Regions from separate parts of the Streptomyces sp. NBC_01296 genome, predicted to be linked through region 1. Evidence: riboswitches for the same ligand, from Rfam matches in the RefSeq annotation. Region 1 holds a riboswitch; the other holds the start of a gene.
The links. A riboswitch is a leader RNA that binds a small molecule or an ion and turns the genes downstream of it on or off. The one in region 1 is predicted to bind ZMP and ZTP.
Positions count from the first base shown of each region.

Region 1 (3,806 bases):
CGGTCACGGACGAGTACGCCCGCTTCCTGCCGCACGTCATCCTGTAGGCCGTCTCTTCCGGATCTTGCCGCACCGGCAAGATCCGAAAGAGACGACCCAGCCGCAGGCGCGGCCGGGACCTGCTCGGCTCCCGGCCGTGCCCGCGGCGGCGGATCCGGGTCAGCCGGCCGCGAGCACCGACCGCAGCTGGTCCAGGCCCCAGTCCAGGTCCTCCTTGCTGATCACCAGCGGCGGCGCGATCCGGATCGTCGATCCGTGCGTGTCCTTGACCAGCACGCCCAGCTCCATCAGCCTCTCGGAGATCTCCCGGCCCGTGCCGTGCCCCGGGGCGATGTCGACGCCCGCCCACAGCCCGCGCCCGCGTACGGCGGTCACCGCACCCCCGCCGACCAGCAGGTTCAGCTCCCGGTGCAGGTGGTCGCCGAGCTCGGTGGCACGCTGCTGGTACTCGCCGGTGCGCAGCATCGCGATCACCTCCAGGGCGACCGCGCAGGCCAGCGGGTTGCCGCCGAAGGTGGAGCCGTGCTCGCCGGGCCGGAACACCCCGAGCACGTCCCGGTCGGCGACGACGGCCGAGACCGGGACCACGCCGCCGCCCAGCGCCTTGCCGAGGACGTAGACGTCCGGCACGACCTCCTCGTGCTCGCACGCGAACGTCTTCCCGGTCCGGCCCAGCCCCGACTGGATCTCGTCCGCCATGAACAGGACGTTCCGCTCGCGCGTGAGCTCCCGTACGCCCCGCAGGTACCCGGCGGGCGGCACCAGCACCCCCGCCTCGCCCTGGATCGGCTCCAGCAGCACGGCCACGGTGTTCGCCGTGACGGCCGCGGCCAGCGCGGTGAGGTCCCCGTACGGGACGATCTCGAAGCCCGGTGTGTACGGCCCGTAGTGGTCGCGGGCCTCGTGGTCCGTCGAGAAGCTCACGATCGTCGTCGTCCGGCCGTGGAAGTTGCCGGACGCGACCACGATCTTGGCCTGTCCGTCCGGGACGCCCTTGACCTCGTAACCCCACTTGCGCGCGGTCTTCACCGCCGTCTCCACGGCCTCCGCACCCGTGTTCATCGGCAGCACCATCTCCTTGCCGCACAGCGCGGCGAGCTCGGTGCAGAAGTCGGCGAACCGGTCGTGGTGGAAGGCCCGCGAGGTGAGGGTGACCCGCTCCAGCTGCGCCTTGGCGGCGTCGAGCAGACGCCGGTTGCCGTGGCCGAAGTTGAGCGCCGAGTAGCCCGCGAGCATGTCCAGGTAGCGGCGGCCCTCCACGTCGGTCATCCACGCGCCTTCCGCGGACGCCACGACGACGGGCAGCGGGTGGTAGTTGTGCGCGCTGTGGGCCTCGGCGGAACGCATGGCATCAGCAGTTGTCGACACGGGGTCTCCGATCGTCGGTCAGGCGGGCCGGGTGACAGGGGTGACGAGGGTGGTGCCACCGGCGTCACATCACCTTGTATACGGCTATACGTCGCTCGTACACCGGACGGGGAAACCTTTCCTGTGGACCGCCCGCTAAGGTGGGCGGCACGCACGGCGACTGGCGTACGGAGAACCAACTCCGGGGGAGTCGTGCGCGCACGACCGCATACAGGGCCGCTCGCCTGGGCCTCGCGGGGACGAGATCTGACATCGACCCCGGAGGAGCCGCCATGAGCGCGAGCCGCCACCCCGCCCTTCTCGCCACCGATCCCGAGCTGGCGTCCTACGTCACCGCCGAGGAATCCCTGCAGGCGCAGACCCTGCGCCTGATACCCAGTGAGAACTACGTGTCCGCCGCCGTGCTCGAGGCCTCCGGCACGGTGCTGCAGAACAAGTACAGCGAGGGCTACCCCGGCCGCCGCTACTACGAGGGCCAGCAGAACATCGACCGCGTCGAGGCGCTGGCCGTCGAGCGGGCGAAGGGCCTGTTCGGGGTGGACCACGCGAACGTGCAGCCGTACTCCGGCTCGCCGGCGAACCTCGCGGTGTACCTGGCCTTCGCGAAGCCCGGCGACACGGTGATGGGCATGGCCCTGCCGATGGGCGGGCACCTGACGCACGGCTGGGGCGTCTCGGCGACGGGGTCCTGGTTCCGGGGCGTGCAGTACGGGGTGTCCGCCGAGACGGGCCTGATCGACTACGACGCGGTGCGCGAGCTGGCGCTGACCGAGCGCCCGAAGATCATCTTCTGCGGCGGTACGGCGCTGCCGCGCACGATCGACTTCGCGGCGTTCGCCTCGATCGCCCAGGAGGCGGGCTCGATCCTGGTCGCGGACGTGGCGCACATCGCGGGCCTGATCGCGGGCGGGGCGCACCCGTCGCCCGTCGGGCACGTGGACGTGGTCTCCACGACCACGCACAAGACGCTGCGCGGCCCGCGGGGCGCGATGCTGATGTGCCGGGAGGAGCACGCGAAGGCCATCGACAAGGCAGTGTTCCCGGGCCTCCAGGGCGGTCCGCACAACCAGACGACGGCGGGCATCGCGGTGGCGCTGCACGAGGCGGCGCAGCCGTCGTTCGTGACGTACGCGCATGCGGTGGTGGCCAACGCCAAGGCCCTGGCGCAGGCCCTCCTCGCCAAGGGCTTCGACCTGGTGTCGGGCGGTACGGACAACCACCTGATCCTGATGGACCTGACCTCGCGGGGCGTCCCGGGCAAGGTGGCGGCCAAGGCGCTGGACCGGGCGGGGATCGTGGTGAACTACAACACGGTCCCGTTCGACCCGCGCAAGCCGTTCGACCCGTCGGGCATCCGCATCGGCACGCCGTCGCTGACGTCGCGGGGCCTGGGCGTGGAGCACATGCCGGCGGTGGCGGACTGGATCTCCCGAGCCGTGGACGCCGCCGCGAAGTCGGACGAGCCGGCCCTGTCCGCGATCCGCGCGGAGGTGGCGGATCTCCTGTCGGCCTTCCCGGCCCCGGGCCTGCCGGTCGCCTGACCGGTCCCGCCCGCTGCGCGGAGCAGCCCCCTGCCCGCCCTGCACGGTTCCCCGGGCTCCGCCCGGACCCGGTCCTCGAACGTCGACGGCTGAAATCCGGCCCGCCGGCGTTCGGGGCGCGGGGTCCGGGCGCAGGGCCCGGGAATCGGTCAGGTGCGGCCCGGCACGGCTCCGGTACCTGAGAGAATGGGGCCATGGCTTCTGATCGTCCTCGCGCGCTCTCCGGTATCCAGCCCACCTCCGGTTCGTTCCACCTCGGGAACTACCTCGGAGCCATCCGCCAGTACGTCGCCCTGCAGGAGACGCACGACGCCTTCTACATGGTGGTCGACCTGCACGCGATCACCATGCCGCAGGATCCGAAGGATCTCCGCGCGAACACCCGGCTCTCCGCCGCGCAGCTCCTCGCCGCCGGTCTCGACCCCGAGCGCTGCACGCTCTTCATCCAGAGCCACGTTCCCGAGCACGCTCAGCTCGGCTGGGTCATGAACTGCATCACCGGCTTCGGCGAGGCCAGCCGGATGACCCAGTTCAAGGACAAGTCCGCCAAGGGCGGGGTCAACAACGCCACCGTCGGCCTGTTCACGTACCCGATCCTCCAGGTCGCCGACATCCTGCTCTACCAGGCGAACGCCGTCCCCGTCGGCGAGGACCAGCGCCAGCACATCGAGCTGACCCGCGACCTGGCCGAGCGCTTCAACCAGCGCTACGGCCGGACCTTCACCCTCCCCGCCGCGCACATCGTCAAGGAGGTCGCGAAGATCTACGACCTCCAGGACCCGACGATCAAGATGTCGAAGTCCGCGTCGTCCCCCAAGGGCCTGATCAACCTCCTCGACGAGCCCAAGGTCACCGAGAAGAAGATCAAGAGCGCGGTCACCGACACCGAGGCCGAGG
Region 1 is NZ_CP130720.1:3,669,844-3,673,649, reverse strand. It holds gene OG299_RS16295 (glutathionylspermidine synthase family protein) at 1-47, shown strand, start outside; gene rocD (ornithine--oxo-acid transaminase) at 160-1,368, opposite strand; ZMP/ZTP riboswitch at 1,515-1,605, shown strand; gene glyA (serine hydroxymethyltransferase) at 1,641-2,909, shown strand; gene trpS (tryptophan--tRNA ligase) at 3,104-3,806, shown strand, end outside.

Region 2 (3,806 bases), 1.8 Mb from region 1:
CGGCGCCGCCCTGGGCCCAGCGGCGGTAGAGCCGTTCGATGCGCCCGTCCGGCAGCTGGCCCGACCCGGCGAGGCTCTCCTCCATGGCCGCCTTCGCCAAGCGGTTCGGCAGGGCCGTCCCGTTGGGCAACTCCAGTGGCGTGAACAGGTCCATCAGCAGTTCCCCCAGGAAACGTGTTGCACGTGTCATCCCGCGCCCCGGCGCAAAACATACCGCTCCCTCCCGAGCCTGCGTCAGGCTGCTGCGTCAACCGGTTCGCCGGCCCCTCGGCCGGTGCTGCGCACCTGTGGGTCCCTTGAGGCGCTTGGGGAGGAGGCCGGGGGGAGGCCGCGACCGCACCGCCGCGACGACCTGGTCGCTGCCGCGGGACGTCGGGGCCCGGACCCGTCGGCGCGCCCGCCGCCGGGCCCGGCCTGGCGGCTGCGCACCGGTCCCACCGGCGCCGGCGGGCGTAAGGAACCGGACACCCGGGGATGTGGAACGCCCCGGGCCGAAGGGCCCGGGGCGTTCACCGTGCGCGGGTGCGGGGCGGGTCAGAGCTCCGCGAGCGCGAGCCCCGCCTGGGCGGCGGCCGCCTGGACGGTCTGCTCCAGCAGGACGGCGATGGTCATCGGGCCGACGCCGCCGGGGACCGGGGTGATCAGCGAGGCACGGGCGGCGGCCGACTCGAAGTGGACGTCGCCGACGTTGCCCTCGTTGTAGCCGGCGTCCAGGACCACGGCGCCCGGCTTGATGTCCTCGCCGCGGATGAACTCGGCCTTGCCGACGGCGGCGACCAGCACGTCGGCCTGGCGCACGATCGAGGGCAGGTCCACGGTGCGGGAGTGGCAGTAGGTGACGGTGGCGTTCTGCTCCAGCAGGAGCATGCCGGCCGGCTTGCCCAGGATCGCGCTGCGGCCGACGACGACGGCGTGCTTGCCGGTCAGGTCCACGTCGTACTCGGCGAGGAGCCGCATGATCCCGCCGGGGGTGCAGGAGACGAAGCCCGGCAGCCCGAAGCCCATGGCGGCGAAGGAGTGCATGGTGACCCCGTCGACGTCCTTGCCGGGGGCGATGGCCTCGAAGGCGGCGCGCTCGTCGATGTGGTGCGGGACCGGGTGCTGCAGCAGGATGCCGCTGATCTCCGGGTCCTCGGAGAGAGCCGTGAGGGCGGCGACGAGCTCCTCGGTGGTGGTCTCGGCCGGCAGCTCCACGTGGCGGGAGGTGATCCCGGCCTTGGCGCAACGGTTCTGCTTCATCCGTACGTACGTGACGGACGCCGGGTCCTCGCCGACCAGCACGGTCGCGAGGCAGGGAGCGGTACCGGTGCGCTCGGTGATCTTCGCCGCGTAGGCGGCGGTCTGCTCCGAGATGCGGCGGGCGAGGGCCGTGCCGTCCATCAGCTGAGCAGAGGTGGTGGCAGTCTGGGCAGTCGTCACGGGGTCTCCTGAGCGTCGCTGCGGATCGCGGTTCGCGGTTCGCCCAGGCGCGCGGCAGTCGACGTACGTGGGACGTACGCCGGGCCGCTCCCCGGTGGTGATCCACCCGAACGCCAGTCACGGCCCGGCTCCACTCTAATGGACCTCGCCGGCCCGGCCGGATCCCGCGGCGGCCCGGCAAGGATGAGATCCGGTCAAACCGGTGGATCACCGGCGCCCCACCTGGGACGATCAAGACATGACGCGTACTTTCGATCACCTCGTCGCCGAAGCCGAGTCCGTCTCCGTCGACGGCTGGGACTTCTCTTGGCTCGACGGCCGGGCCACGGAGCAGCGCCCCTCGTGGGGCTACCAGGGGCTCATGAGCGAGCGCCTCGCCCGGGTCCGGTCGGCCCTGGACATCCAGACCGGCGGCGGGGAGGTGCTCGCCGGGGCGGGGACCCTGCCCCCGCTGATGGTGGCCACCGAGTCCTGGCCGCCGAACATCGACAAGGCGACCCGGCTGCTGCACCCGCTCGGCGCGGTGGTGGTCGCGGACGCCGACGAGCCGCCGCTGCCGTTCGGCGACGAGGCCTTCGAGCTGGTCACCAGCCGTCACCCGGTGACCATCTGGTGGGAGGAGATCTCCCGGGTCCTGCGTCCGGGCGGAACGTACCTCTCGCAGCAGGTCGGGCCGGCGAGCGTCTTCGAGCTCGTCGAGTACTTCCTCGGGCCCCAGCCGGAGGAGGTCCGGCGCGGGCGGCACCCGGACGATGCGGTCTCCGACGCCGGCAAGGCCGGTCTCGAGGTCGTCGATCTGCGCTCCGAAAGACTGCGCACGGAGTTCCACGACATCGGAGCCGTGATCTACTTTCTCCGGAAGGTGATCTGGATGGTGCCCGGCTTCACGGTCGGGCAGTACCGGGACCGGCTGCGCGAGCTCCACGAACAGATCGAACACGACGGTCCGTTCGTGGCGCATACCGCCCGTTTCCTTATCGAAGCCCGCAAAACGGGCTGACGGGAAAGGCGGCGGAGGCGCGGACGGATCCACGGCCGATCGGTTGCGCGCCCACAGCGTGGCGCAGGTCACTCAATTCAGCGCGTAACGAATCGACTCGGGCATGCGATGAACCGACAGGCGTCCTCGCGCGGCCCCGGAATACAGACCCCCCTCGGGTCTGTTTCCCGAGTCCGCGCGATGATGTCCCGCCCACTCCTTATCTGTTCGCAACGAGAGGCTCCTTGTGTCGCTCAGCCCGTCCCGTACGTTCCCTCCGGAGATCGCCGAATCGGAGGCCCTCGTCACGCTCGTAGAGCGCGGCCGCGAGCAGGGTCACATCAACGGTGACGACGTGCGCCAGGCCTTCGAGGCCGGCCGCATCCCGGTGGACCAGTGGAAGCGGGTCCTGCGCAGCCTGAACCAGGTCCTGGACGAGGAGGGTGTCGCGCTGCACGTCAGTGCCGCCCCCGCCACGAAGGCCGCCGCGAAGAAGCCCCGCAAGGCTGCCGCCGCGCCTGCCCGCACCGTGACCAAGAAGGCGGCCGCCGCGCCGCGCCCCATCGGTGCGCGCAAGGCCTCGGCCACCAGCCCGGCCACCGCCACCGCGGCGGCGATATCCGCTTCGCCGTCCGCGGCCACCGAGGACGAGGTGACGGCCGACGCCGCCGCCGAGCCGAAGAAGCGGACGGTCAAGAAGACCGCCGCGAAGAAGACCGCGGTGAAGAAGACCGCCGCGGCCAAGAAGACCGGCGCCAAGGATGCCGACGAGGGCGAGACCCCGGCCGCCGAGGGTGAGGACTGGGCCGCCGAGGACCTCGCCGACGACACCGAGGAGGAGGCCCCCAAGGCCGGCGGGACCCAGGGCTTCGTCCTGTCCGACGACGACGAGGACGACGCCCCGGCGCAGACGGTCATGGTGGCCGGCGCCACCGCCGACCCCGTCAAGGACTACCTCAAGCTCATCGGCAAGGTGCCGCTCCTCAACGCCGAGCAGGAGGTCGAGCTCGCCAAGCGCATCGAGGCGGGCCTCTTCTCCGAGTACAAGCTCGAAGAGGAGGAGGACCACAAGCCCGCCTTCAAGCGCGAGCTGGAGATCCTGGTCGAGGACGGCCGCCGCGCCAAGAACCACCTGCTGGAGGCCAACCTCCGCCTCGTGGTCTCGCTGGCCAAGCGCTACACCGGCCGCGGCATGCTCTTCCTGGACCTGATCCAGGAGGGCAACGTCGGCCTGATCCGCGCCGTGGAGAAGTTCGACTACACCAAGGGCTTCAAGTTCTCCACGTACGCGACCTGGTGGATCCGGCAGGCGATCACGCGTGCCATGGCCGACCAGTCGCGCACCATCCGCATCCCCGTCCACATGGTCGAGATCATCAACAAGCTGGCGCGCGTCCAGCGCCAGATG
Region 2 is NZ_CP130720.1:1,917,808-1,921,613, forward strand. It holds gene OG299_RS09005 (NADH:flavin oxidoreductase/NADH oxidase family protein) at 1-190, opposite strand, end outside; gene OG299_RS09010 (bifunctional 5,10-methylenetetrahydrofolate dehydrogenase/5,10-methenyltetrahydrofolate cyclohydrolase) at 535-1,380, opposite strand; ZMP/ZTP riboswitch at 1,454-1,550, opposite strand; gene OG299_RS09015 (class I SAM-dependent methyltransferase) at 1,658-2,419, shown strand; gene OG299_RS09020 (RNA polymerase sigma factor) at 2,646-3,806, shown strand, end outside.
Region 2: another riboswitch for ZMP and ZTP. It lies ahead of OG299_RS09010 (bifunctional 5,10-methylenetetrahydrofolate dehydrogenase/5,10-methenyltetrahydrofolate cyclohydrolase); the one in region 1 lies ahead of glyA (serine hydroxymethyltransferase).